Regions from separate parts of the Dickeya fangzhongdai genome, predicted to be linked through region 3. Evidence: predicted binding sites of a transcription regulator. Region 3 holds the regulator's gene; each other region holds the start of a gene.
What was found. Region 3 encodes PurR, which represses purine synthesis genes. Its sites were predicted from a motif close to CANGCAAACGTTTGCNTG; they were not measured.
Positions count from the first base shown of each region.

Region 1: a site for PurR is predicted at 2,337-2,354, ahead of purT (formate-dependent phosphoribosylglycinamide formyltransferase). Genes of this name have one in related genera too.
Region 2: a site for PurR is predicted at 5,812-5,829, ahead of purL (phosphoribosylformylglycinamidine synthase). Genes of this name have one in related genera too.

Region 1 covers NZ_CP025003.1:2,364,556-2,374,450, reverse strand. The annotation lists gene CVE23_RS10685 (S9 family peptidase) at 116-2,152, opposite strand; gene purT (formate-dependent phosphoribosylglycinamide formyltransferase) at 2,436-3,614, shown strand; gene CVE23_RS10675 (bifunctional 4-hydroxy-2-oxoglutarate aldolase/2-dehydro-3-deoxy-phosphogluconate aldolase) at 3,823-4,464, opposite strand; gene zwf (glucose-6-phosphate dehydrogenase) at 4,618-6,093, opposite strand; gene CVE23_RS10665 (MurR/RpiR family transcriptional regulator) at 6,459-7,328, shown strand; gene pyk (pyruvate kinase) at 7,509-8,951, shown strand; gene CVE23_RS10655 (hypothetical protein) at 9,109-9,513, opposite strand; gene CVE23_RS10650 (hypothetical protein) at 9,673-9,895, opposite strand, start outside.
Region 2 covers NZ_CP025003.1:3,691,189-3,701,083, forward strand. The annotation lists gene CVE23_RS16485 (sensor histidine kinase) at 1-1,114, opposite strand, end outside; gene purL (phosphoribosylformylglycinamidine synthase) at 1,833-5,717, opposite strand; gene mltF (membrane-bound lytic murein transglycosylase MltF) at 5,995-7,452, shown strand; gene tadA (tRNA adenosine(34) deaminase TadA) at 7,464-7,967, opposite strand; gene yfhb (phosphatidylglycerophosphatase C) at 8,031-8,675, opposite strand; gene murQ (N-acetylmuramic acid 6-phosphate etherase) at 8,713-9,636, opposite strand; gene CVE23_RS16515 (tryptophan synthase subunit beta) at 9,767-9,895, opposite strand, start outside.
Region 3 covers NZ_CP025003.1:2,970,347-2,980,241, reverse strand. The annotation lists tRNA gene CVE23_RS13310 (tRNA-Val) at 158-234, opposite strand; gene CVE23_RS13305 (MATE family efflux transporter) at 396-1,769, opposite strand; gene CVE23_RS13300 (riboflavin synthase) at 2,048-2,704, shown strand; gene cfa (cyclopropane fatty acyl phospholipid synthase) at 2,799-3,950, opposite strand; gene purR (HTH-type transcriptional repressor PurR) at 4,372-5,397, opposite strand; gene cydH (cytochrome bd-I oxidase subunit CydH) at 5,784-5,873, shown strand; gene CVE23_RS13280 (C40 family peptidase) at 5,998-6,969, opposite strand; gene CVE23_RS13275 (Grx4 family monothiol glutaredoxin) at 7,301-7,651, shown strand; gene rnt (ribonuclease T) at 7,762-8,439, opposite strand; gene gloA (lactoylglutathione lyase) at 8,581-8,988, opposite strand; gene CVE23_RS13260 (DUF1289 domain-containing protein) at 9,253-9,492, shown strand; gene slyA (transcriptional regulator SlyA) at 9,666-9,895, shown strand, end outside.

The DNA.
Region 1 (9,895 bases), 610 kb from region 3:
GATCGCAGTTTCAAACGCTGCTCAGTCGCTGTTATTCCCCCGTTTCCCCTGCTCCACCGCCTTGAGAATACCTGGGAAGTTACCTGCCTGACGTACAGACGCTATTCAACGCCGACTAGCGCTCCAGCACCATCAGCAAGAAGGTGAACTCCTGGGCGATATCTTCAAACTGAGCCAGACGGCCGGATTTGCCGCCATGCCCTGACCCCATATCGGTATGCAACAGCAGCAGGTGGTCATCCGTTTTCAGTTCACGCAGTTTCGCGACCCATTTGGCCGGTTCCCAGTACTGAACCTGAGAATCATGCAGACCGGTGGTCACCAGCAGGTGCGGATACCCCTGCGCCGAGACGCTGTCATAAGGGCTGTATTGTTTGATGTACTGGTAATCCTGCGCATTGTTTGGGTTACCCCACTCGTCGTATTCACCGGTGGTGAGCGGGATGGACTCATCCAGCATGGTAGTAAGCACGTCGACAAACGGCACCTGCGCCACCACGCCACTGAACAACGACGGCGCCAGATTAATCACCGCCCCCATCAGCAACCCGCCCGCGCTGCCGCCCATCGCGAAGGTTTTCGCCGGATCGCCGTAACCGCGCGCCAGCAACGCCTGCGTGACATCAATGAAATCCGTAAAGGTATTCATCTTGTTGAACAGACGCCCCTGGTCGTGCCATTGCTGCCCCAACTCGCCGCCGCCGCGAATATGCGCCAGCGCATACACGAAGCCGCGATCCAGCAAGCTAAGACGACTGCTGCTGAATTCCGGATCCATACTGCTGCCATAAGCGCCGTAGCCATAGACCAGCAGCGGACTTTGGCTCAGTTCGCAATCTTTGTGATACACCAGCGATACCGGCACCGACTCGCCATCGCGGGCCGTCACCCACAATCGCTCGCTCCGATAATTTCCGGCGTCAAAGTTTTTCACCTCTGATTGCTTGAGCACCACCTGAACGCCGGTCGTCATATCCAGCTCATAGATAGTCATCGGCGTGGTCATGGAGGAATAGCCGTAACGCAGCTGCGTGCTCTCCGGCGTCGGGTTATAGCTCAGCCAGGTCACATAGGCCGGGTCGTTAAAGGCAATCTGCCGAGATTCTTGCGTCTGCCAGTGAATATAGCGGATGTGAGTCAGCCCGTGCTCGCGCTCTTCGACCACGTACCAGTCGTCAAACAGCGAAAATCCTTCCAGCACCCGCTCCGGACGCGGGGCAATCAAGGCATCCCATGCCGACTCGCTGGCATCGTGGGCGCGGTAGAAACCAAAGGTTTTGCCGTCTTTGTTGGAGCGAACATAAAATGCGTCGCGGAAATGATCGACCACATATTCGTGATCCGGTCGCCGCGGCACAAACACGCGCGGCGTTGCCTGTGGGTCGGCGGCGTCCAGCAACAGAATTTCCGTGCTGGTGGTGCTGTCGAGATAAATCAGGATATAACGCTCGGACGTGGTTTTATCCAGACTAAGATAGAACGCGTCATCCGTTTCTTCGTACACCAGTTCGTCCTGCTGCGGATCCTCGCCCAGACGATGGCGATAAACCTGATAAGGCAGCAAGGTCTGCGGATTTTTACGCACGTAATAGAGAGTGCGGGAGTCCGCCGCCCACTCACTGCCGGCCGAGACATTTTCCAGCCGATCCGTCAGCCACTCGCCGGTGTCGAGGTCGCGAAACGTCACCACATACTGCCGACGGGACAGCAAATCTTCCGCCACGCTCATCAAACGGTTGTCAGGGCTGACGCCCAGCGCGCCCAGACTGTAGAACTCGCTGCCTGCCGCCCGCTGATTACCATCCAGCAATACCTGCCAGGAGTCGCTTCCCGTCTCCTGCTCCGGCTGACGCTGATAGATAGCGTAATCCTTACCGGGTTCATAGCGGCTCTGGTAGCGATAGCCGCGTTTCACGTAAGGCACGGAGACGTCTTCACCGGGGATCCGCGCCACCATTTCCTCGTACAAGGTCTGACGCAGCGCGGCATGGGGCGCCATGATCTGATCGCAATAGCGATTCTCCTCCTGCAGCCAGGCCAGCACATCCGGGTTGTTGCGTTCATCATCTCGCAGCCAGTAGTAATTATCGATGCGGGTATCGCCATGCATCGTCATCACATGCGGGCGTTTTTCGGCTTGCGGCGCTTTCATCCACGTCACTCCTTTCCATTCATTGATCAGGCTCTGCCTTACATCCCGCCTCGCGCTGGCGAGCCAACGGTGGTGAGACGGCAAATGCCCAAAGCCTGTCATGAATCATCGGGGGAATCCAGCTTGTGCCGAGATCTGCATGAATTTTCACTCGCTTTTGCGTACCGGTACGCGAGTAATGCCAAACGCAAACGTTTTCGTTTATACTGCGGCCACGTTCGGGCCCCGGTCTGCCCGGTTTTTACTGCAAGCTCTTTTTTACAACACCATCAGGTATCAGGTTATGTTAACAATGGGAACTGCCCTGCGTCCCGGAGCCACCCGCGTTATGCTGTTAGGCTCCGGCGAGCTGGGAAAAGAAGTGGCGATTGAGTGTCAGCGTCTGGGTATTGAGGTCATCGCGGTCGATCGCTACGCCGATGCCCCGGCCATGCAAGTCGCCCACCGCAGCCACGTCATCAACATGCTGGATGGCGACGCGCTGAAACAACTGGTGGCGCAGGAACGTCCGGATTACATCGTGCCTGAAATCGAAGCTATCGCCACGGATATGCTGGTCGCGCTGGAACAGCAGGGTCAGCGCGTGGTGCCGTGCGCCGAAGCCACCCGTCTGACCATGAACCGCGAAGGCATCCGCCGGCTGGCGGCGGAAACGCTGGGCCTGCCGACGTCCAGTTACCGTTTTGCCGCTGACGAAACCGCGTTCCGCCAGGCTGCCCATGAGCTGGGTTTTCCCTGTATCGTCAAACCGGTGATGAGCTCATCGGGGAAAGGCCAGAGCCTGATCCGGTCGCCGGAACAGCTTGACCACGCCTGGCGCTATGCGCAGGAAGGCGGCCGGGCCGGCGGCGGAAAAGTGATTGTGGAAGGGCTGGTGAAATTCGATTTTGAAATCACGCTGCTGACCATCCATGCGGTTGACGGCCTGCACTTCTGCGAGCCGATCGGCCATCGTCAGGAAGACGGTGATTACCGCGAATCCTGGCAGCCGCAGCAGATGAGCGAGCTGGCGCTGACGCGAGCCAAAGAGATTGCCGGTAACGTGGTGAAAGCGCTGGGCGGTTTCGGCCTGTTTGGCGTGGAACTGTTTATTTGCGGCGACGAAGTCATCTTCAGCGAAGTGTCGCCACGCCCGCACGATACCGGCATGGTGACGCTCATTTCGCAGGATCTGTCCGAGTTTGCGCTGCATGTTCGCGCGTTCCTCGGCCTGCCGATCGGCGCGATTCGCCAGTACGGCCCGTCGGCCTCCGCGGTTATCCTGCCGGAACTGACCAGCAGCGATGTACGCTATCAGGGGCTGGAGCAGGCATTGCGGCCGTATACCCAGATTCGCCTGTTCGGCAAGCCGGACATCAGCGGTCGCCGTCGTATGGGCGTTGCGCTGGCGACCGCCGACAGCACGGATGCCGCCGTGCAACTGGCGAAGTCCACCGCGTCAGCCGTTAAGGTAAGCGGCTGACATTACATCAGGATCATGTCTTCACATCAGGCTCATGACTTCGCGTGGGCCTGAATCCTCTCCTCCAGTAATACCAGAGCCAGACGGCAGACTTGTTGTAACGACCGCTGTCGCCAGAACAGGCGCAAGACGGTTTGCCGGCCCGCCGAGTAAGCACAAAAAAGCCCGCTGACGCGGGCTTGCAAGCATTAAGTAGGGAAAACGTCGGTCAGGCTGTCGCGCCGGCAACGGCTTCACGCGCCAACGCCGTGATGCGATCGTAATCGCCGCTTTCCAGCGCATCGGCCGGCACCAGCCAGGAGCCGCCAACGCACAGCACGCTTTTCAGCGCCAGATAGTCGCGGTAATTCTTCAGCGAGATCCCGCCGGTCGGGCAGAAACGGATCTTACCGAACGGACCGGCAATCGCCTGCAGCGCTTTCACCCCGCCGTTAGCTTCCGCCGGGAAGAATTTAAACTCACGCAAACCGTAATCCATCCCCAGCATCAGCTCGGATACGGTGCTGATCCCTGGGATCAACGGAATTGTGCCTTCCGTTGCGGCTTTCAGCAGCGGCTCAGTCAGGCCGGGGCTGATGGCAAACTGCGCACCGGCTGCGGTCACTTCCGCCAGCTGTTGCGGGTTGGTGACCGTACCGGCGCCGACGATCGCGTCCGGCACTTCCTGCGCGATCAGGCGAATCGCCTCTACCGCACAATCGGTACGCAGCGTCAGCTCCAGTACACGCACGCCACCCGCTACCAGGGCTTTCGCCATCGGCACCGCGTGTTCCAGTTTGTTAATCACAATCACAGGAACAACCGGACCGGCTGTCAGAATCTGTTCCGCACTGGTTTTCCAGTTTTTCATCGAGGGTAATCTCCAGTCATGCCCAACGGGCATCGATTAATGATCTGGCGCGCCCCTGCCACAGGGATCCGCAGTTACCCACGGACGTCCGACCGCACCGTCAGCCAAAAAACGCTAACGGCTTCGCCCCGCCTTCCGACGGGGCAAAACCGCTTATTCCACTTCGTTCCAGGAACGTCCATCGCGGGTAATCATGGCGACGGACGCTACCGGCCCCCAGGTCCCTGCCTGATAAGGCTTGGGCGAATCATTGTCCATTGCCCAGGCATCCATAATGGAGTCCACCCATTTCCAGGCTTCTTCTACTTCGTCGCGGCGCACGAACAGTGCCTGAATACCGCGCATGGTTTCCAGCAGCAGGCGCTCATAGGCGTCCGCCAGATGCTGCTGGTTAAAGGTTTCCGAGAAGCTCAGGTCAAGCTTGGTGGTCTGCAACCGATGTTTGTGGTCCAGCCCCGGAATCTTGTTCAGAATCTGAATTTCCACCCCTTCGTCCGGCTGCAAACGGATGATCAGCTTGTTCTGCGGCAACTGCTGATAGGAATCGTGGAACAAATTGAGCGCCGGGTTTTTAAAGTAGACCACCACTTCCGAGCATTTTGACGGCAGACGCTTACCGGTACGCAGATAAAACGGCACGCCGGACCAGCGCCAGTCGTCGATATCGACGCGAATGGCCACAAAGGTTTCGGTATTGCTGGTCTTATTGGCCCCGTCTTCTTCCAGGTAGCCCGGCACTTTCTTGCCCTGCACGAACCCGCTGGTGTACTGGCCGCGTACCGTCACTTCATGCACATTGGAACGATCGATACGGCGCAGCGAACGCAGCACTTTGACCTTTTCATCACGAATGCGATCGGTGCTCAGATCCGCCGGCGGCGACATGGCGATCATGGTCAGAATCTGCAACAGGTGATTCTGGATCATGTCGCGCATTTGCCCGGCCTGATCGAAATATCCCCAGCGCCCTTCAATACCCACCTCTTCCGCCACGGTAATCTGCACGTGATCGATAGTGCGGTTATCCCAGTTGTTGGCAAACAGGGAATTGGCGAAACGCAGCGCCAGCAGATTCAGCACGGTTTCCTTGCCGAGATAGTGGTCGATGCGGTAGACCTGACATTCGTTGAAAAACTCCGCCACCTGATTGTTGATCACCCGTGACGACGCCAGGTCAGTGCCCAGCGGTTTTTCCATCACCACGCGCGCCGGCTCCTTGTTCAGGCCGGCCTGCCCCAGACCGCGGCAGATTGCGCCGAAGGTGCTCGGCGGCATGGCGAAATAATTGATGGTGGTGCGATTTTGCTGATCGAGCATCGTTCCCAATCGCTTGAACCCTTCGGTGTCTTCCACATCAAGGTTGCAGAAGTCGAGCCGGTTGCTCAGGGTTGTCCACAATGCCGGGTCGAGCGGCTCCTTGAGAAAGGTTTCCAGCGCTTCGCGCACCACTTTGATATAGGCGTCTCGGTCCCACTCCGCCCGTCCCACGCCGATAATGCGGGTTTCCGGATGAATATGGCCTGCTTTTTCCAGTTGATACAGTGAAGGCAGCAATTTACGGCGCGCAAGGTCGCCCTTTGCACCGAAAATAACCAGGTCACACGCCTGGGCTGTTGACGTTACCGCCATTTTCAATCTCCTCATTGCAGGACGCTGTAATTTTATTACATTAATAATGTACTCTTTTTGACACAAACCAGTAAACCCGTAATAAAACCACATTATCGGCTGATTCTGATACTGCAAGGCCTCAGAACCTATTGTGCCGATGGAGAAAACGAGTCTGGCATCTGCCTAAAAGAGAAATTTTCCATCGTTTCTGACAGCCAGTTACTGTTCTGAAAGTTAGACACAGGTCATATTCTGACAAAAAAAGCCGATGACTTGTTGTGTCGACCTCTGCCAACCGTTACGGGCTCGTAGTATATTTCACAAAATCCGCATCGGTTTCACCTTTGGCTGAAATCCAAAATACCATAGATGGTCGTTGTCATATGAATATGCTGGAAAAAATCCAGGGTCATCTGGAGCTGTTGAGCAAATCGGAACGAAAAGTGGCGGAGGTCATTCTCGCGTCGCCTCAGACAGCCATCCACTCCAGTATCGCCACCCTCGCCGGCATGGCCGAGGTCAGCGAACCCACGGTCAACCGCTTCTGCCGCCGGCTGGATACCAAAGGCTTTCCCGATTTTAAACTGCATCTGGCGCAGAGTCTGGCCAACGGCACGCCTTATGTGAACCGCAACGTGGAAGAAGACGATTCGGTGGAGTCTTACACCAGCAAAATCTTCGAGTCCACCATGGCCGGGCTGGAACATGTGAAATCCTGCCTGGACATTCAGGCTATCAACCGGGCGGTGGATTTGCTCACCCAGGCGCGCAAGATTTCCTTCTTCGGCTTCGGCGCCTCGGCGGCGGTGGCCCACGATGCGATGAACAAATTTTTCCGCTTCAATATTCCGGTGGTTTACTTTGATGATCTGGTCATGCAGCGCATGAGCTGCATGAATTCCGGCGAAGGCGACGTGGTGGTGCTGATTTCGCACACCGGGCGTACCAAAAGTCTGGTGGATATGGCGCGGCTGGCGCGGGAAAACGACGCCACCGTTATCGCCATTACGTCGGACGGCTCCCCTCTTTCGCGGGAAGCTTCGCTTACATTGCGGGTCGAGGTGCCGGAAGACACCGATGTTTACATGCCGATGGTATCGCGCATCGCCCAGCTAACGCTGATTGATGTGTTAGCCACCGGTTTTACCCTGCGGCGCGGCGCAAAATTCCGCGATAACTTGAAGCGGGTCAAGGAAGCGTTACGCGAATCGAGATTTGATAAGGAAGAACGATTCAGCAACCCGTTTAACTAATTATGTTATAACATCGGGTGACAAGGGGTGATGCCCAACGGGAAGAAATCCTGTCACTCAATCATAATTACAGGCACGGCATCCGGACAGTGCAGAGCGGCAGAGACGGCACCCATGTTATGTCCTCTCCTGACGGCGTTACCACATTACAACAAGCTTCACCAGTCAACGGAGTTATACATGTCCAGACGGCTCAGAAGAACCAAAATCGTTACCACGCTGGGGCCGGCTACAGACCGCGACAATAATCTGGAAAAGATCATTGCCGCAGGCGCAAACGTAGTCCGCCTGAACTTTTCTCACGGCTCGCCGGAAGATCATCTTCTGCGCGCCAATAAAGTTCGCGAAATTGCGGCTAAACTTGGCCGTCATGTTGCTATTCTGGGCGACCTCCAGGGCCCCAAAATCCGTGTATCCACCTTCAAGGAAGGGAAAATTTTCCTCAACGTGGGTGACAAGTTCCTGCTGGACGCCAACCTTGGCAAAGGCGAAGGCGATAAAGAAAGAGTCGGTATCGACTACAAAGGACTGCCCAGCGATGTGGTTCCCGGCGACATCCTGCTGCTGGATGATGGCCGTGTGCAGTTGAAAGTTCTGGCCGTGAACGACATGAAAGTGTTCACCGAAGTCACCGTCGGCGGCCCGTTGTCCAACAACAAAGGCATCAACAAACTGGGTGGCGGTCTGTCCGCCGAAGCGCTGACTGAAAAAGACAAGGCCGACATCATTACCGCGGCCAAAATCGGCGTGGATTTTCTGGCGGTGTCATTCCCACGTACCGGTGAAGACCTGCACTATGCCCGCCGTCTGGCGCGCGAAGCCGGCAGCAACGCCAAAATCGTCTCCAAAGTGGAACGTGCAGAAGCGGTGTCAACCGACGAAGCGATGGACGACATCATTCTTGCCTCCGATATCGTGATGGTCGCTCGTGGCGATCTGGGCGTGGAAATCGGCGACCCGGAACTGGTTGGTATCCAGAAAAAACTGATTCGCCGCGCTCGTCAGTTGAACCGTGCGGTGATTACCGCTACGCAGATGATGGAGTCGATGATCACCAACCCGATGCCGACCCGCGCCGAAGTGATGGACGTCGCCAACGCCGTGCTGGACGGTACCGATGCAGTGATGCTCTCGGCGGAAACCGCTGCCGGTCAATACCCGGCGGAAACCGTCGCGGCCATGGCGAAAGTGTGTTTGGGTGCGGAAAAGATCCCCAGCATCAACGTATCCAAACACCGCCTTGATGTGCAGTTCGACAACGTGGAAGAGTCGATCGCCATGTCCGCCATGTACGCGGCCAACCACCTCAACGGCGTTACCGCGATTATCGCTATGACCGAATCCGGCCGCACCGCGCTGATGATGTCCCGTATCAGTTCCGGCCTGCCGATTTTCGCCATGTCTCGTCACGAGCATACGCTGAACCTGACCGCGCTTTATCGTGGCGTCACTCCGGTGCAGTTCACCAGCTACACTGACGGCGTAGCTGCGGCTAACGATGCCGTGCTCCTGCTGCGCGACAAAGGTTTCCTGATGTCCGGCGACCTGGTTATCGTGACCCAGGGGGACGTGATGGGAACGGTCGGCACCACCAATACGGTGCGTGTACTGCGGGTGGAATAATCGCGTAGCAATCGCGATACCACAACGTTCGACAAACGTTTATTCAGCTAAAAAGCGGGGCGCAATTATCGCCCCGCTTTGTTTTTGTTATCACATATATTGTTATCACGCACCGTGTTCCGGCGGCTGAATCCCCGACCTGCCGCGAATCATCCGCCTATTGGCTATCCAGCCCACCAGACAGATTAGCCCTGCTGGAACTGGACTTGCCGTCGCTATAAGAAACGTCATAACCACCGGAGAGATTGGCACGGCTGGAACTGGCGTTACCATCGCTGTAACGGGTATCCAGCCCGCCCGACAGATTCGCGCGGCTGGTGCTGTGGGTGCCGTCACTAAAGTGGGTGTCATAACCGCCAGACAGGTTGGCCCGGCTGGTGCTGGTGCGCCCATCGCTGTAACGGGTATCGAATCCGCCCGATAAATTGGCGCGGCTGGTGGATGTCGAACCATCGTTATAACGGCAGTCCTGACCACCGGACAGATTGGCTCGGCAGCTGTCAGCCTGGGAAAAAGGAATGTGTGCAGTCAGTAACGCAAGACATAAAAGTGATTTATTCATAAAACTCAACCTTTCTCCAAAAGGAATAAGTCATATTTCCCGGTCAGGAATAACGCTTTGGTTATTTTGCAATAACTCATGTTGTTATTTCCTGACCAGGTCAATTATTACCATCTGCGCGAATGCTACTATTCCTTTTATTATCGCGCGATGTTCATCTTATTGTACGTTGACTGGCGGACGGTTTTCCTGGGTATCGCTACTATTGCTTTTCGTGTCGTCCGTTTTTTCCCCGGTGCTGGCTTTGGTTTTTCCCTTGGTGTTGGCGCTGTCGGCGTGGTGCTTTTTCACCGCCTTCTTCGCTGCTTTCTCTTCACCTTTCACGTGAGTTTCAGCGGCGACTTTTTCAGTCTTCGCCACGTTATCTCCGTCGACATTCGCT
Region 2 (9,895 bases), 720 kb from region 3:
CCACCCGCATCAACAGCGTGGTTTCCGCCCGGCACGCCTTCGCATCCAGTTCAATATGCGTTTGCATCAGTTTGCCACGCGCCGGCAGGCTGTGAGCAGAGACGACCATATTGATGATATCGTCGATATCCACCTGCTCCAGCCCGGCCGGCGCATCCGCCAGTTTTCGGTTATAGTCGAGCAGTTGTTCAATCAGTTGCTGCAGATGGCGGCTGCTGTTATCGAGAATCGCCACCACCTCTTTCTGGTCAGCCGTCAGCGTGCCGACCACTTCGTCCGCCAGCAACGCGGCACCTTCACGCAGACTCGCCAGCGGCGTTTTCAACTCATGGGACAAGTGGCGCAAAAACTCGTGACGTTGCGCTTCCAGCCAGGACAGCCGCTCGCTCAGCCAGATGATTCGCTGCGCCAGAGAACGAATTTCCGTCGGCCCTCTGAAACTGGCGATTCGTCCCAACGGACGGCCTTCTCCCAGCCGGTTGATCATGCGCTCGACGCCTTTCACCGGCCCGATAATCATCCGGGTAAACAGCATCACCAGCAGCACGCTGACCAGGAACAACACCAGCGCCTGCCAGCCGAAAAAACGGCCTCGCTCGGCAATGTCTTGTTGCAACTGCTGCCCGCGCGAGAAAATCACTTCGCGGGTTGCCTGCACCATCTGGGCATTCGTGCGGGAGAAATTATCCAGCACCGTGGCGGATGCCGCCGCCGGACCGTTATTCTGACAACGGATATCCGTCAGTTGCGTCAGGTATTGCCGCAGATTTTGATAATAGGAAGGGTCAGGCAGAATCGGCGCATGGGCGTCAAGCATCTGGGAATACTGCTTGCGCTGGTTTTGATACAGTTGCGATAGGGTTTGATCCCCCAGCACGCAAAACTGGCGGTAGCTGCGCTCCATGCTGACGGCGGTGCTGGTCATGGCTTCGCTACGCCGGGCATCGGCCAGTGTGGTGTTATTGATTCCGGCGGCCTGTTCGCTGAGGTGATCCAGACTCTCGTAGGCTTGATAAGCCAGCACCAACAGCGGCAACAAAACCAGCAGGAACGCCATAATGACCAACTGCCGCAAAGAGCGTGGAAAAAAACGCCAACGTTTCAACGAAATCATATCGTTACCTGCCAGAACAGTCCGCCTGATATATCGCTCGCAATAACGCGTCATTGTACGCGTTATCCGCATCACCTCAAAAGCAGACCGTCAGGATCGCGGAAAATCGCACGCAATCATGCCGTGCAGCAATGCAAAATCCGGCCGCAAAGCATGAGTCGGCTCGCAAAATAGTGTCGAACAGATCAAAAGCGGCGGCCCCAAAAAGCGAAACCCGGCCACACAGTAACTGTCTGGCCGGGTCTCTGAATAGGCGGTGCCTCACTCAACGTGTCGCCCGATGTGCGATAAAGCCCGAAGGCAGTTATCAATAAAGCTGGACGATAGGCACCTTATCTTTTGGCATCATTCCGGGTGTTATGAGCATGAATATGACGTTCACCATGCCATCATAACCAGTTGAATGAGCAGCGACGCTATTATGCACTTACCGTGCCAATTATCAATAAAATAAAACAAGACACTGAAATACAAATAAAAATAAAATAACCATACTCAAAATTATCGCAGCAACGATCCGGCAGGCCCTTCAACCCGGCGGAAATTTAGCTTTTTGTCGCTAAAAAAAGACATCCTGATGGATAACAAAAACAACCATTAAAAATCAAATAGATAAATGTCACCTTTTAGCGACAGGCTAATACGGCGTTGTCGCTGATTTGAGACAAAAAATAAAGGGACCGAAGTCCCTTTATTATCAATGCATTACTTTATCGCATCACCCCAACTGACGGCGTGCGTTACGGAACATACGCATCCACGGGCTGTCCTCGCCCCATTCTTCCGGGTGCCAGGAGTTGCTGACCGTACGGAACACACGCTCCGGATGCGGCATCATCACCGTAGCACGGCCGCTGACGCTGGTTACCGCGGTGATGCCGTTCGGCGAACCGTTCGGGTTAACCGGGTAATCTTCCGTAACCTGACCGTAGTTGTTAACGAAACGCAACGCCACCAGTTGATGCTGTTCCAGCGCAGCCAGATGACCGTCGTCACGCACTTCTACGCGGCCTTCGCCGTGAGATACGGCGATCGGCATACGGGAACCGGCCATATCCTGCAGGAACAGCGATGGGCTGTTGGTCACTTCCACCAGGCTAAAACGCGCTTCAAAACGGTCTGACTTGTTGCGCACAAAACGCGGCCAGTGCTCCGCCCCCGGAATCAGTTCACGCAGGTTGGACATCATCTGACAGCCGTTACATACGCCCAGCGCCAGCGTTTGCGGACGCAGGAAGAAAGCGGCGAATTCATCACGCACCCGATCGTTGAACAGGATTGATTTCGCCCAGCCCTCACCGGCGCCCAGCACATCGCCGTAAGAGAAACCGCCACAGGCGACCAGCGCCTGGAAGTCCTGCAGGTCACGGCGACCGGCCAGCAGATCGCTCATATGAATATCAATGGCGTCAAACCCGGCGCGATGGAACGCCGCGGCCATTTCCACATGAGAGTTGACGCCCTGCTCGCGCAGTACCGCCACCTTCGGGCGCGCCTGACGACTGATGAACGGCGCGGCAATGTCCTCGCGCAGATCGAAGGTCAGCGCCACGTTCATCCCCGGATCGTTGTCATCGGATTTGGCGTGATGTTCCTGATCGGCGCACTGCGGGTTATCACGCAGACGCTGCATTTGCCAGGTAGTTTCAGCCCACCAGTTGCGCAGCGTAGTGCGGCTTTCGTGATACACCACATCGTTACCGCTATGAATGATGAAGTGGTTGCCGACTTCCGCCTGTCCCAGATAATGCACGCAATCCGCCAGACCATGCTCAGCCAGTACCTGTTCCACTTCAGCACGGCGGGAAGCGTCGATCTGGATAACCGCGCCCAGTTCTTCGTTGAACAGCACCGCCAGCGCATCTTCGCCCATGGAACCGATGTCGGCTTTGACGCCGCAATGCCCGGCAAACGCCATCTCCGCCAGCGTGACCAGCAGGCCGCCGTCTGAACGGTCGTGGTAAGCCAGCAGAGCCTGATTCGCCACCAGCGCCTGCATCGCATTGAAGAAGCCCGCCAGTTGGGCCGGATTACGCACATCCGCGGTTTTACGACCCAGTTGGCGATAAACCTGCGCCAGCGCCGTAGCGCCCAGCGCGTGATGCCCGGCGCCCAGATCGATCATCAGCAGTACGTTATCTTTGTCGGTACGCAACTGCGGCGTGACGGTATGACGTACGTCTTCCACGCGGGCAAAGGCGGAAATGACCAGCGACAGCGGCGCCGTTACCGATTTGTCTTCGCCGTTTTCCTGCCAGCGGGTTTTCATCGACATGGAGTCTTTACCCACCGGGATGGTCAGCCCCAACGCCGGACACAGCTCTTCACCTACCGCCTTCACGGCTTCATACAGACCAGCGTCCTCGCCCGGATGCCCGGCCGCCGCCATCCAGTTGGCGGACAGTTTCACCCGTTTCAGATCGCCGATATGCGTCGCTGCAATATTGGTCAGCGCTTCCCCGACCGCCAGCCGCGCCGAAGCGGCGAAATTACGCAGCGCCACCGGCGCACGTTCGCCGATGGACATGGCTTCACCGTAATAACTATCCAGACTGGCGGTAGTCACGGCACAGTCCGCCACCGGCACCTGCCACGGCCCGACCATCTGATCGCGCGCCACCATCCCGGTTACCGTACGGTCGCCGATGGTGATCAGGAAGGTTTTCTCGGCCACCGCCGGCAAGTGCAGCACACGTTCAACCGCGTCCGCCAGATAAATACCTTCGCGATTCAACGGCGTGCCTTCCACGTCTTTGCGCTCAACATCACGCAGCATTTTCGGCGTTTTGCCCAGCAGCACGTCCAGCGGCATATCGATCGGCTTGTTGTTGAAATGGCGATCGCCGAGCGTCAGATGCTGTTCTTCCGTGGCTTCGCCAATGACCGCATAAGGCGCGCGCTCACGACGGCAGATTTCATCAAACTGCGCCAGTTGTTCCGGCGCTACCGCCAGCACATAACGCTCCTGCGACTCGTTACACCAGACTTCCAGCGGGCTCATGCCCGGTTCGTCATTCAGGATATCGCGCAGCTCAAAACGGCCGCCGCGACCACCGTCGCTAACCAGTTCCGGCATGGCGTTGGACAGGCCGCCGGCGCCGACGTCATGGATAAACAGAATGGGGTTTTGTTCGCCGAGCTGCCAACAGCGGTCGATCACTTCCTGGCAGCGACGCTCCATTTCCGGGTTATCACGCTGTACCGAGGCGAAATCCAGATCCGCGTCAGACTGGCCGGAGGTCATAGAAGACGCCGCGCCGCCGCCCAGACCGATGTTCATCGCCGGGCCGCCCAGCACGATCAGCTTGGCGCCGATGCTGATTTCGCCTTTCTTCACATGATCGGCACGAATGTTGCCGATGCCGCCCGCCAGCATGATCGGCTTGTGATAACCACGCACTTCAACGCCGTTATGGCTGTCCACCGCTTCTTCATAAGTACGGAAATAACCGGTCAGCGCCGGACGGCCGAATTCGTTATTGAACGCCGCGCCGCCCAGCGGACCGTCGGTCATGATGTCCAGCGCGCTGACGATACGGTCCGGCTTGCCGAAATCCTGCTCCCACGGCTGGATAAAGCCCGGAATGCGCAGGTTGGATACTGAGAATCCCACCAGACCGGCTTTCGGTTTTGCCCCCCGCCCGGTGGCGCCTTCATCGCGGATTTCGCCGCCGGAACCGGTCGCCGCGCCCGGCCACGGTGAAATGGCGGTCGGGTGGTTGTGCGTTTCCACTTTCATCAGGATATGCGCGTCTTCCTGATGGTAGCCGTAAGCGCCCTGCGGATCAGGGAAGAAACGGCCGACAGCCGACCCTTCCATCACCGCCGCGTTATCCTTATAAGCAGACAGCACATAGTCCGGCGTATGCTCAAAGGTGTTTTTGATCATCTTGAACAGTGACTTCGGCTGCGTCTCGCCATTGATGATCCAATCGGCATTAAAGATTTTGTGACGGCAGTGCTCGGAATTCGCCTGCGCGAACATGTAGAGTTCGATATCTGTCGGATTGCGTCCCAGTTTGGTAAAAGCATCCAGCAGATAATCCATTTCGTCGTCGGCCAGCGCCAGACCCAGACGCAGGTTGGCCTCCTCCAGCGCGGTGCGGCCCTGCAGCAGAATTTCCACCCGTTTCAGCGGAGCCGGCTGATGCTGGGAAAACAGCAGATTGGCCTGTTGAAGGTCGTCAAACACGCTTTCCATCATGCGGTCATGGAGCAGCGCGGCCAGTTCCCGCCACTGCGCATCGCTGAGCGTCGGCGCGTGGATGTAAAACGCCAGACCGCGCTCCAGACGACGGATTTTCTGCAAACCGCAATTGTGCGCGATGTCGGTCGCCTTGGAAGACCAGGGAGAAATGGTGCCCGGACGCGGGGTCACCAGAATCAGCCGCCCGGTAGGCTCGTGCTCTGCGAGAGAAGGGCCGTATTTCAGCAGTCGGCTCAGTCGTGACTGTTCTTCATGGTTTAGCGGAGCGTTCACATCGGCGAAGTGGACGTATTCGGCATAAATGTCGCTGACGGGCAGGTGATACTCCTTGCACCGGGCCAACAGTTTATTGATACGAAAAGCCGATAAGGCGGGTGAACCACGCAGTATTTCCATCATCTAAATTTCTCTCGTCTTCGAGGCACCGGAGACAGTGCGTCAGGGCGCTACAGGGGGGAAACGCGCGCTATTATAGAGAATAGTGGCGCGCGACGAAACCGTTTGCGTAGCGATTGTTAAACATTGAGAGCACCTTGCGGTCAAACAGTAGGCAAACTAATAAAAGTTGCACACTGGCGGTTTGTTAAGCAAAATGCCCCCCGACTCTGGGACAGATGCATAAGAAACTGCCGTTACAGACAGACAGGCCAACCGGCCGCCGAGAGACAACTCATTGAAGCGTTTAACGATAAATTATGTTTTCATCGGGGTGATCGCTTTGCTGTTGACGCTGGCACTGTGGCCAAATATTCCCTGGCGCAGTCACCAGGATGTTCAGCTAAGGCAAATCCTTTCACGTGGCGAGCTGCGCATCAGCACCGTGACCTCTCCGCTGACCTATACGCTCAGCAACGGTTCCCCCACCGGACTGGACTACGAACTGGCCAAACGGTTCGCCGACTACCTCGGCGTGCGGCTGGTGGTATCGGTGCGCCAAAACGTCGACGACTTATTTAGCGATCTGGATAACGACAATGCCGACCTGCTGGCCGCCGGTCTGATTTACAACCGGGAGCGCCTGAGCCGTTTCCGGGCCGGCCCTTCCTATTATTCGGTGTCGCAGCAACTGGTCTATCGCATGGGTACGGCTCGCCCCGGCGCGCTGGACAAATTGCAGGGCAAGCTGACCGTGTTGTCCGGCTCGGCGCACGCCGCCACGCTGCGCGATTTCAAAGCCGGTAAATACCCGCAACTGAGTTGGGAGGTCGCCACCGACCTGTCCGAGCTGGACCTGCTAAAACAGGTGGCGGAAGGAAAACTGGATTACACCATCGCCGACTCAATAAACATCGGCCTGATGCAGCGTATTCACCCACAGCTGGCGGTGTCGTTCGACCTCAGCGACGAAGAGCCGGTCACCTGGTATATGCGGCAAAACCATGACGATAGCCTCTCCGCCGCGCTGCTCGACTTCTTCAGCCAGATGATGGAAGACGGCACCCTCGCCCGTCTGGAAGAGAAGTACCTCGGGCATGTCGGCGAGTTCGACTATGTGGATACCACCACCTTCCTCAGCGCCATCGACAATACCCTGCCGGGCCTGCGTCCGCTGTTCGAGAAATACGCCAGAGAAATCGACTGGAAACTGCTGGCGGCCATTTCGTATCAGGAGTCGCACTGGAATCCGCTGGCAACCTCGCCGACCGGAGTGCGCGGTTTGATGATGCTGACCCGCAATACCGCAGAAAGCCTGGATGTGGCGGATCGACTCAACCCGGAAGAAAGTATTCGCGGCGGCGCCAGATACCTGAATCAGATGATGCAGCAGGTGCCGGCCACCATCCCGACGGACGAACGCATCTGGTTTGCGCTGGCCGCCTATAACATGGGCTACGCCCATATGATGGATGCCCGCAAACTGACGGAAAAACAGAAAGGGAATCCTGACAGTTGGGCCGACGTCAAAATACGCCTGCCGATGCTGAGCCAGAAACGCTACTACGCCCAGACCACCAACGGTTACGCCCGCGGTCAGGAGGCTTACAACTACGTGGAAAACATCCGGCGCTACATGGTTAGTCTGGTCGGGTATCTTTCGGAGAAAGAAAGCCGGGCGTTGCAACAGCAACTGGCCGCCAGCGCTTATCCCGCCGTACCGCCGGAACAGTTAACCGCCAATCCTTCCCGCTGACGCACGGCCGCTCAGTCGGACGAGTCCCGTTCGGCGGAGCGCGCGTCACGCTGCTGCTGACGGCGCATACGGAAAAAACGGCTCAGTAGGTCAGAACACTCATCCGCCAGGACCCCGTCGGTAATGGCGATATGATGGTTCATGCCCGGATGGCGCAGGATATCCACCAGTGAACCGGCCGCGCCGGTCTTGGCGTCAGCCGCGCCATATACCAGCCGGTTGATGCGGCTGTGAATCATGGCGCCGGCGCACATCACGCATGGCTCCAGCGTGATGTACAGCGTGGTATCCAACAGGCGGTAGTTTTGCAGCGCCTGTCCTCCCTGCTGTAACGCCATGATCTCTGCATGGGCGGTGGGATCGTGCCGGCTAATCGGGCGATTCCAGCCTTCGCCGATGATCTTATCTCCCTGCACCAGCACGGCGCCGACCGGCACCTCGCCTTCGTCCCAGGCCCGTTGCGCCAGCGTCAGTGCATGACGCATCCAGAATTCATCATCCATTGGATTACTCATCATTCCTCTTGGCTTCCGCCCTCATCACGTGCGGCGCGCATTATACATGCCAGCGGCGGCGAGTCATTCCAGTTGCTGCAGATGGCCGGCCGGCGTCACGCGCCAGCGATGCGCACAGAAAAAGAGTAGCGGATTATCCTGTTGGCTGTCGCTGTAGCCGCTGTAAAGCTCAAGCGGCGCCCCCAGTCGGCGCTCCATCTGCACGACTTTTTCGTGCCCCAGACAACGCAGGCTCAACACCCAACCGCCCCAGCGCCGCGTCATCTGGCTGCCGATCAACTGGACCTGAGGCAGAAACGACGCATCGCGGTAGACTTGTTCGACCAGCCGCTGCGGCGAACCGGTCACCAGCCAGACCTGCGACCGGCTGTCGGCCAGATAGCCTTCCAGACGCTGGTGAACCAGAGGAAAAGCAGTGACCCGCCGGCGGAACCAGACCACAAACGCCTGCTCCAGCTGTCGCAGCCGCGCTTCACGCCGTCCCGCCGTGATCGCCCACAGCAACAGACTAACCGGCCAGCGAGCGGCGCGACCATTGATGGTCAATCCTGCCGCCAGCAAAGGCAACAAAGGAACAACCAGCAACAAATTCAACGGTAAATGGCGGATCAAGAACCACAGAAAACTGCCGAACAGATCCTGACGATGCAATGTGCCGTCCAGATCGAAGAACACAACGCGCATGGCCGTCGGCGATGAATTCAACATGCGCGTGCTCCGGTGGTTCGAATCAGAGGCGATGGCATTAGGCCTTCTCCACGCCCAGCGCATCGCGCAGATAGCCGTCTTTCTCAGCCAGCCGCTGTCTGGCCTGTTGCGCGTCGCAGCCGGTCACCACCATCACTATCGCCGGTTTAACCTCATAATCGGTCTGCGTCAGACAGCGCTGCGCGGTATCCCGATCAACGCCGGTGGCGTCCATCAGGATACGGCAGGCGCGATCCACCAGTTTCATGTTGGTGGCTTTTACATCCACCATCAGGTTTTGATACACCTTGCCCAAACGCACCATCGCGCCGGTGGAAATCATGTTCAGCACCAGTTTTTGCGCCGTGCCGGATTTCAGCCGGGTGGAGCCGGTCAACACTTCCGGTCCCACCAACGGAGAAATGGCTATCTCCGCAGCCTGCGCAATCGGCGAATGCGGGTTGCAGGAAATGGCGGCGGTACGACAGCCCAACGCACGCGCATAGCGCAAGCCGCCAATCACATAGGGGGTTCGCCCCGACGCAGCAAGGCCGATAACCATATCCTGAGCGGTTAGCGTCAGCGCGATCAAATCCGCTTCGCCTAACGCCGGATCATCTTCAGCGCCTTCAACCGCCTTCAGCAAGGCTCCGGGGCCGCCGGCAATCAATCCCACTACCAGGCCATGCGGCACGCCAAAGGTAGGCGGACATTCCGACGCATCCAGTACGCCAAGACGGCCGCTGGTGCCGGCCCCCTGGTAAATAATTCGTCCGCCGGTCTTCAGGCAGCCAGCAGCGGCATCCACCGCCTGAGCTATCGCCGGCAAAACGTCACGGATCGCCTCCGGCACCCGGTGATCTTCCTGATTGAACAATGACACCATCTCCAGCGTAGACAGTTGATCCAGATTCATGGACGCCGGATTACGTGTTTCCGACACCAGCGCGCCGAAATCCATACTTTTTTCGTCTTTCATCATTATTCAGTCGCCTTGCTCATCAAGCTGCGTTGATCGCCGCCAACCGGCGCTCATAGGTAACACTCTGCCGAGCCAATAAAAAACGGCTTGCAAGTTAACTGGCAAGCCGTTTTGTCAGTACTTCTCAACATCAGAATATTTTGTCCTCATCTTCGCGGATTAGCGAATCCAGATCACCCAACGCTTCACGCGCCTGTGCCCGGTTGATGAGTTTAAGCTGTGCAGCCGCCGGGAAATCCGTGATGTTAATCTGACCTTT
Region 3 (9,895 bases):
GGTTTCCCGCTGGCGCTGGTTTGCTGTGATCATCAGGAAGAAAACAAACCGGAAAGCGGTAGCGCCAATGACTTGTGGGAAAGCGTATCGGTAAAAAAGGGGAGTCAGAGCTTTTACGTCGTTATAAACACGGGCTGAATGTTTATATTTGAAGGAATGGTGCGTTCAATTGGACTCGAACCAACGACCCCCACCATGTCAAGGTGGTGCTCTAACCAACTGAGCTATGAACGCATCGTGTTACTGAAACTGTCAGGGCGACAGCGGGGACGAATATTAACGGGCTATAGGGGCGCTGGCAAGGGAAAAAACGCAAAATTCCCGTTAGATCACACTGAGTGACGAGCTTGTAAGCAGAGCGCCGTTTTTTTCGGCGCTCTGCCGCCATCAACGAATCAACGTGCCGCCCGCGCCAGAATACGCGCCGGCGATTGGCGTTGCACCCAACGGATCCGCAGCACCATCATGGTGGCGGAGGAGGTCAGGCCGATGATGAACCCCCACCAGAACCCGGCCGGCCCCATCCGCGGCACCAGTATGTCGGTCAGCGCCAGCGTATAGCCGCTGGGCAGCCCCAGTATCCAGTAGGCGATGAAGGTGATAAAGAAAATGGAGCGGGTATCCTTGTAACCGCGCAGCACGCCGCTGCCAATGGTCTGCACCGCGTCGGAAATCTGATAGACCGCCGCCAGCAGCATCAGATGCGAGGCCATCGCCACCACATCCGGGTTTTTGTTGTAAAGCATGGCGATGGGTTCACGCAGCGTGATGGTGAAGATAGCCGTGCACATCGCCAGCAACACGCCGGTAGCGATACCGGTACGCGCCGCTACCCGGGCAGCCTCCGCCGAACCTTCGCCCAGCCGGTGGCCGACGCGAATGGTGGCGGCGACGCCGACAGACAGCGGCAGCACGAACATCAGCGAACTGAAGTTGAGCGCGATCTGGTGGCCCGCTACATCAACCACCCCGAGCGGCAATACCAGCAGCGCGACAATCGCAAACAACGTCACTTCGAACAGCAACGCCAGCGCGATGGGCAGCCCCATGCCGGACATCCGCTTGAGTACGGCCCAATCCGGCTTCAACTGGGTTTTGAACTGACGAATGTCTTTCAGCCAATAGGCGTGGCGGGAATAGGCCGCTATCATCAACATCATCATCCAGTATACCGAGGCGGTCGCCACCCCGCAGCCGACGCCGCCCAACTCCGGCATGCCCAGCTTACCGTGGATGAAAACGTAGTTGATGGGAATGTTGATCAGCAGGCCGATAAATCCGATCACCATCCCCGGCTTGGTCTTGGACAAACCTTCGCACTGGCTGCGAAATACCTGATAGAACAGGTAACCGGGCGCGCCCCACAACAAGGCATGCAGGTATTTCACCGCTTTGTCGGCCAGTTCCGGCGCGCCGTCATGCATCAGGTTAATGGCGTATTTTCCCTGATAGAGCACGAACATGGTCAGGATGGAGATAGCCGCGGCCAGCAAAAACGCCTGCTGAGTCTGATGAGCGATACGATCCCGGCGTCCGGAGCCGTTAAGGTTGGCCACGACCGGCGTCAGCGCCATCAGCAAACCGTGACCGAACAGGATGACCGGCAGCCAGATGGAGGTGCCCACCGCCACCGCCGCCATATCGGTGGCGCTATAGGAGCCCGCCATGATGGTATCCACCACACCCATTGAGGTTTGCGAGACTTGCGCGATGATGACCGGAATAGCCAACGCCAGCAAATGACGGGCTTCTGATAAGTACTTCTGCACGAAAACACCTTCCTAAAGCAGGATGGAGAGAGATCTCTAATGGGGAGAGAAAGGCAATCATCCTTTATTTATAAAAAAAGATGAAGCATTGTAACGATTTGCCAACAGTAAACCAATGACTGACTGAACGGGAGTGATCCCGTTTGGTTTTCCTGAGGATATGGTGCAAACTGCCAGACATTAGTGAACGTTGTCTCTCCCGAGCGCAGGCTCGCCGCGCCATATCACTGTAGCGTCGCGTTCACGCTTATTACTGACCAGGAGGCAAGACCAGCACCATGTTTACCGGTATTGTTCAGGGCACGGCGACCGTCGTGTCGATTGATGAAAAACCCAATTTCCGCACTCATGTCGTTCAACTGCCCCCCGAACTGCTGCCGGGGCTGGAAACCGGGGCTTCCGTAGCGCACAACGGTTGTTGCCTGACCGTCACCAAAATCGATGGCGATCGGATCAGTTTCGACCTGATCAAAGAGACGCTGCGGCTGACCAACCTGGGCGAAGTCAAAGCCGGCGATCGGGTTAATGTGGAGCGCGCCGCCAAATATGGCGACGAAATCGGCGGGCATGTGATGTCCGGCCATATTATGTGTACGGCGGAGATCGTGAAAATCCTGACGTCGGAAAATAATCACCAGATCTGGTTCCGGTTGGCTGATGAATCGCAGATGAAATATGTGCTGCACAAAGGATTTATCGGCATTGACGGTATCAGCCTGACGGTAGGGGAAGTGACCCGCAGCCGTTTCTGCGTGCATCTGATTCCGGAAACGCTCCAGCGCACGACGCTGGGTCAGAAACGACTGGGCGACCGCATCAATATCGAAATCGACCCGCAAACCCAGGCCATCATCGACACGGTCGAACGCGTCCTGGCTCGTCAGGCGCAGCAGCAACAGGAGCAGGCCGCGGCGCAGGCGGAGCAGGGCGAATAAGCCATTCCTTCCCTGACGCTTTCTCCCCTATGAAAACCGGCAGCCTGGCTGCCGGTTTTTTGCTATTTAGGTACGATTCGCCGGATGGCGGTGATTATCTGGGGACTCGCAAGCCGCCTTCCACGCCGTCCACGCTGAACAACACCTGCCAGAGTTGAATGTTGCGGGCGCGGAATGAACCCGCGAAGCTGTTGAGATAATAGGTGAACATGCGCTGGAAACGTTCGGAGTAACGCTCGGACAATGCTGGCCAGTGCTGCTGGAAGCGGTGATACCAGGCCATCAACGTGCTGTCGTAGTCAGCACCGAAGTTATGCCAGTCTTCCATCACCAGATACGGCTCGCTGGTTACGGCGATTTGCTCTATCGACGGCAGGCTGCCGTTGGGGAAGATGTACTTGCTGGTCCACTTATCTCCCGTTGGCGTGGGGGTGTGAGTGCCGATCGTGTGCAGCAGGAACAGCCCATCAGGTTTAAGATTGCGCTTTACTATCTGGAAGTAGGTATCGTAGTTCTTGGCACCGACATGCTCGAACATGCCGACGGAAACGATACGGTCAAACTGCCGGTTCAGGTCGCGGTAGTCCTGCAGCAGGATGTTCACGTCCAGATCATGGCAGCGCTGTTGCGCCAGTTTCTGTTGCTCGCGGGAGATGGTCACGCCGGTGACGGAAACGCCGTAGTGACGCGCGGCGAATTCTGCCAGCCCGCCCCAGCCGCAGCCGATATCCAGCAGGGTCATGCCGCGGCGCAGCTGCAGTTTTTCGCAGATCAAGCGCAGCTTGTCCTGCTGTGCCTGCTCCAGGGTTTCGGCCTGTTTCCAGTAGCCACAGGAGTACTGCATATAAGGGTCAAGCATCAGGGTGAAAAGATCATTACCGAGGTCGTAATGCTCCTTGCCCACGATCCAGGCCCGACGGCGGGACTGCAGGTTGGTCAGCCGCGCCATCAGGATCCGCAGCGTATCGCGCCAGCGGTGAGGGAGCTGGTTTTCCAACCCGGCGCGCAGCACGCGGTGGAAAAACATGTCCAGCCGCTCACACTCCCACCAGCCATCCATATAACTTTCGCCCAATCCCAACGAGCCTTCGCGCAGCACGCGCTTATACATGTCGGGATTTTTTACCTGAATATCAAACGGGCGTGAACCGTTAATGACGATGTCGGCGGCCGACAGCATTTCATTAACAATCTGGAACCAGGATAGGTTAGGGGTACCCAGTTCCTCCACATAAGATGAACTCATAACTTCTCCCTACCTTGCCGGAAAAATGCCTTTGCAAGGAAAAACATTAGACAAATGTACCCACGGAGGGCATTCGGTGGACCCAATCCATCGTCTACCCCTGAACGTCTCAGAGGAAAATAAGAGAAAAGCCGGTACGAAAGGCGTCTATCCCTGGCCGTAACAAAAAGGTGCAGCGGTCAACAGGCAGGATAGAAAAAGTAAGGCGATGCATGAGGCCAAAAGCATCGTCTGATCATGATTATTGTCGTCAACGACAGTGACAAGTGTATGACTGCTTTAACCCGACGACAAGATTCATTGGGTTAAAGCAGCACGTTAAGTCATGAGCTCAACAGCGATAGCATGCGCCGGCACCATGTGTGGTGCGGCCTGCCGCTTGATTGAATAGCCAGACAGAGATAACGGAATCGTCTGAATTTTAACGACGGTAATCGAGGAACGGGCCGTCGGCGACGGAGCGGCGTTCGATCAGCGTCGGATGCACTTCAATGGTCTGGGCTTCCTCGCGTTTGCTGGTAATGCGGTCGAGCAACATCGAGAAGGCCGCCTGTCCCAGTCGCTCCTTGGGCTGGTGGATGGTGGTCAGCGCCGGGGTAAAATACCGGGAGTGACGAACATTGTCATAACCGATCACCGAAATATCCTGCGGTACGCGCAGCCCCAGTTCGTCGGCGGCGCAAATGGCGCCCATCGCCATGATATCGCCGCCGCAGAACACCGCGGTCGGACGCTGTTTCTGGGCCAGAATCTGGTGCATCGCCTTGTAGCCGGATTCCGGCTCGAAGTCGCCCTGAACCACCCATTCTTCCCGTAGCGGAATGTCGGCCTCTTTCAGCGCTTTCAGGAAACCCAGATAACGCCCACTGCCGGTATTGCGCCCGAGAGAACCGGGAATGGCGCCGATGTCGCGGTGGCCGCGCTCAATCAGGTAACGTCCGGCCATGTAGCCGCCGGCAAACGCGTTATCGATAATGGTATCGGTAAAATCGCTGTGGGCTTCGCCCCAGTCCATCACCACCATCGGGATATGGCGGTAATCCGCCAGCATCGATAGCAGTTCCGGCGGGTACTCGGCGCACATCACCAGCAGGCCGTCGACCCGTTTTTGCGCCAGCATGGACAGGTAGGCGCGCTGTTTGTCCTGATTATTATGGGAGTTGCACAGGATCAGCGTATAGCCTCTGGCGTAGCAGCTGTTTTCCACCGCCTCGATGATTTCGGCGAAATAGGGCGCCTCGCTGGATGTCGCCAGCAGGCCGATGGATTTGGTGTGGTTGACTTTCAGGCTGCGGGCCACCGCACTCGGCGAATAATGCAATTCATCGATGGCCGCACGCACCGCAGCCTTGGTCTCTTCGGCGACGAAACGTGTTTTATTGATCACGTGTGATACGGTTGTGGTCGAAACGCCCGCGCGTTTTGCCACATCTTTGATCGTTGCCATCTAAAGTGACTCCTGAACTCATCTGTTACAGTAGCTTGTCTGTTACAGCAGTAAATATGTTGTTAATCGTTTGCCTGCGTGAATTCTTCTCCTGCCAGACAACAAGGCAACATTTCAGGAGGAGACATGCCGAGGTGTGTAGCTTGAAGGGAGGGCTGACGCTTCGACCAACGCAGTGTATACAGTAAACTGCGGATTTTGGCCGATTTAGAGCAAAAGTGGAAGAGGCAATTCGTTTTATCTCTGTGACGCAGAAACCGGTTTTTTGACGCTCGCCGGGTGATAATAGACCTATGCTTTATAATGTTTCCCCCGTCTGCCGGATAGGGGATTGATTCAGACATGACAGGATGACGGCGATCATCAGTCACATACAGGAGAATACTATGGATACCAACTTGAAAATGTCGCTGTTCACCACTGTGGCTTCACTGGCGATGATCATCATCTTTAGTCTGAGCGCGGTATTGAACTGACGGCGTGGCGCTAGCGGCGCCTGGAACGTCAGCGGCGCATCGTTGCCGTTAAAGACAGGAAAACAAAAAAGGGGCGTGATGCCCCTTTTGTCGTATTGAGAACGGCCATTCCAGCGGAAGTTGTTTAGCGAATGGTTTTCGGCGTGACCACGCGACGGGCGCCGACGTAGTGATCCTGCCAGTAGTCCTCGCTCAGTTTGCTGATTTTAATGTCAGAGCCGGAACGCGGCGACTGAATGAAACGACCATTGCCGAGGTAGACGCCGACATGGTCGGCGGCGCCGCGGTTGGTTATCCGAAAGAACACCAGGTCGCCGCTTTCCAGCTCGCTTTTCTTGATAGGCGCGGCGTCACGTAAGTGGTACATCTCATTGGCGGTTCGCGGAATCGGGATTTTCACCACATCTTTATACGCGTAATACACCAGTCCGCTGCAATCGAAACCGGAGTAGGGGGTCGCGCCGCCCCAGTGGTAGGGCTTGCCGATTTGGCTCATCAGCTTGTTCATGGCGGTCAGTTTGGCATGCTGGTAGCGCTTTTGGTGAGCGGCGCTGATGGTCAGAGCGGCTTTATCCTGCCGGCCTTTTTTACTCTTGCCGTGTGGTGATGCGCTGGCGCTTTCTTCTCCGACGACGGCAGACTTGCTTTTTTTGCTTGCCGTTTTAGCAATCACGGTTTCGTGCGCCTTATGACTGCTTTTCGCCGGTGCCGGGGTGTCTTTTTTCGCGGTTTTGCCGGCGGGCGCTTTAGCCTGAACGCTTTTTTCCCGCTTCTGCGGCTTGCTGGTTGTGTGGGCTGCGGCCGCAGTGGTCACCGGTTTTTTATCATTGTGCGGTTTGACGTTTTTATCGTGAGCGGCGGTCGTTTTGGCAGGCGCGGTTTTGGTGGTTTTTTCCGGTTTTTTGTCATGAGTGGGCGCCGCACCCTTTTTGGTATTTTTGGCAACCTTGCTTTTTTTGGATTCCTCAATAGCTTTATTCGCCGTTTCTACGCCGGTTTTGCGCGGTAATACCGCAGCGCTATGTGGATTAGCCTGTGCCAGGTTTAAAAACAGATTACTGAAAAATAATACGAAAAGCGTAATAAATAAACGCATGATAATTCTGACCGAATGTTGTCCTCAATCGTTCAATCTTTACAGTATTCCCGAAAATGACCTGATAAAAAAGTGGGGAATAAGGCATTGTTACTACAAAATAGTGAGAAAACGTTAACAACGGAGCTCGCTGCTTAATTATCAGTCGATTCGGCGTTGTTTTGTGCTGGCGCGCGACCAGTCAGACAAAACCCTACAAAAGATAGCGTTTTTTTGTGGCCGTCGCTATCGTTAGAATACAAAACAACAGAAGCGGCACGGCACGGTATGCCGCGAGTCACATGAACAGCCGTTGATGGGCTGGTCATCACGCCCTTGAGGAAGCAATAGAATGACGACAACGACACTTGAAAAGATTCAGCGTCAGATCGCTGAAAACCCGATTCTGCTGTATATGAAAGGTTCTCCCAAACTGCCGAGCTGTGGTTTTTCTGCCCAGGCGGTACAGGCGTTGTCGGCGTGCGGCGAGCGTTTTGCCTATGTGGATATTCTGCAGAACCCGGATATCCGCGCTGAATTGCCCAAATACGCTAACTGGCCGACGTTCCCGCAGCTGTGGGTGGATGGTGAATTGGTTGGCGGCTGCGACATCGTGATTGAGATGTATCAGCGCGGCGAATTGCAGCAACTGATTAAGGAAACCGCCGACAAGTACCGATCCCAGCAGGCGGATCAGCAGTAATCCCCTTCTGTATCAGGCAGCCCGGCGCTGCCTGATGTCGTTTTACTCGTTACGATTATGGTGCTTTGATCGCGCAAGGTGTTTGCACGGACACACGCGTCCGCGCAGCCTTACTCTTCACTGCCGACAGCCAACGACGCTTCGGTATCGGTTCCCGATGCTAGCGGCCAGCCGCCCATACGCTTCCAGCGATTGACCAGTTCACAAAACAGTTGCGCTGTCCGTTCGGTGTCATAGAGCGCCGAGTGCGCCTGGCTGGCGTCGAATGGGATCTCCGCCGCAATGCAGGCTTTAGCCAGCACCGTCTGCCCCAGCACCAGCCCGCTGAGCGCGGCGGTGTCAAAGGTGGCGAAAGGGTGGAATGGGTTGCGCTTCAGGCCGCAGCGTTCTGCCGCCGCCATCAGAAAGCTGTGATCGAAGGTCGCGTTATGAGCCACGATGATGCCGCGATTACAGTTCTGATCTTTGATTCCCTTACGCACGGCCTTGAAGATTTCATGCAGCGCTTCATATTCGCTCACCGCGCCACGCAATGGGTTGGCAGGGTCGATGCCGTTGAAGGCCAGCGCTTCGGGCCGCAGGATAGCGCCTTCAAACGGTTCGATGTGAAAATGCAAGGTTTCGTCCGGCTGTAACCAACCGCTTTCATCCATTTTCAGCGTTACGGCTGCAATTTCCAGCAGCGCATCGGTTTTCGCGTTGAACCCGGCGGTTTCCACATCGATAACAACAGGGTAAAAGCCACGAAAACGCGCGTTCAGGGCGTTCAGGTTATTTTTCTCAGCCATTCGTTTCTTATTTCTTCAGTAACATGCAGTGCGCATTATGGCAAATTCCGGCGGGGGATGCAGCAGCCGTGCATGACGGCGAATAACCGTTCCCCCGAAAGACAGGCGCCTGTCGGCACCTGGACAGCAAAGGCGGGATGATCAGTTGCCCAGTCCCTGACCGGCCTGTGAACGTTCGATCAGCTCGATCTTGTAACCGTCGGGGTCTTCAACGAAGGCGATAACAGTGGTGCCGCCTTTGACCGGGCCTGCTTCACGGGTAACTTTGCCGCCGGCCTGACGGATACGTTCGCAGGCGCCTGCTACGTCATCCACGCCCAAGGCAATGTGACCGAAGGCGGTGCCCAGGTCATAGCTTTCCACGCCCCAGTTGTAGGTCAGTTCGATCACTGCGCCTTCGCTTTCCTCGGTATAGCCGACAAATGCCAGAGAATATTTGTATTCCGGATTGTCGCTGGTGCGCAGCAGGCGCATGCCCAGTACCTTGGTGTAAAAATCGATAGCGCGCTGCAGGTCGCCAACGCGTAGCATGGTATGAAGTAAACGCATAATGACCCCTATTTTGATCAGTGGGTTAACCGTCATGGGCGATATCGGTTGTGTTCCGTTACCGCCTGAAATAACAGGGCCTGAGTATAACGTCGTTGCCGGGGGGAGTCCAAACCTGTGGCCGGGCGCCGCTTTTCAGGCGCGGTTGCTGAAAAAAAGACGTGATAAGCGGGAAAATAGTAGTTAATTGCGCGCTAACGTTACGGAAAGCTTGCCAGTGACGGCAATCAAGGTTTCAATAAAGACGTCAGATGAGGAGGTCCTGTGGCTGAGCAGCTCGAACTTTTTCCTGTTCCCAACCCTTGCCGGGGTATCTGCCAGGCGGATGACCGGGGCTTCTGTCGTGGTTGTTTTCGAAGCCGCAGCGAGCGCTTTAATTGGGGAACGATGAGCGATGCGCAAAAACAGGATGTGCTGCGTTTGTGTCGGCAAAGGATGAAACGTTCGCAGCGAAGTGAAAAAAATTCAGCGCCCTCCGAGCCGGATCAGCCAGCCTTGTTTTAACCGGTATGGTGATATTTAATGATATAAATTAAGTTCAAGATCATTTTTAATTAATTATTATTTGCTAGAATAGATTGATAACAATAAGACATTTTTTATTAGACTTTCGTTTTAAATCAGAGTTGATTGCAATCCAGGGAAGTTGCTTAGTATGCTAACTATAAGGAGAAGTGATGGAATTGCCGTTAGGTTCTGATTTAGCCCGGTTGGTTCGTGTATGGCGCGCTTTGATTGATCATCGATTAAAGCCTCTGGAACTCACGCAGACGCACTGGGTCACGCTGCATAATATTCACCAACTGCCTCCGGGGCAGTCCCAAATTCAGCTAGCCAAAGCGATAGGAATAGAACAGCCTTCGCTGGTGCGTACGTTGGATCAGCTTGAAGACAAGGGGTTAATTAC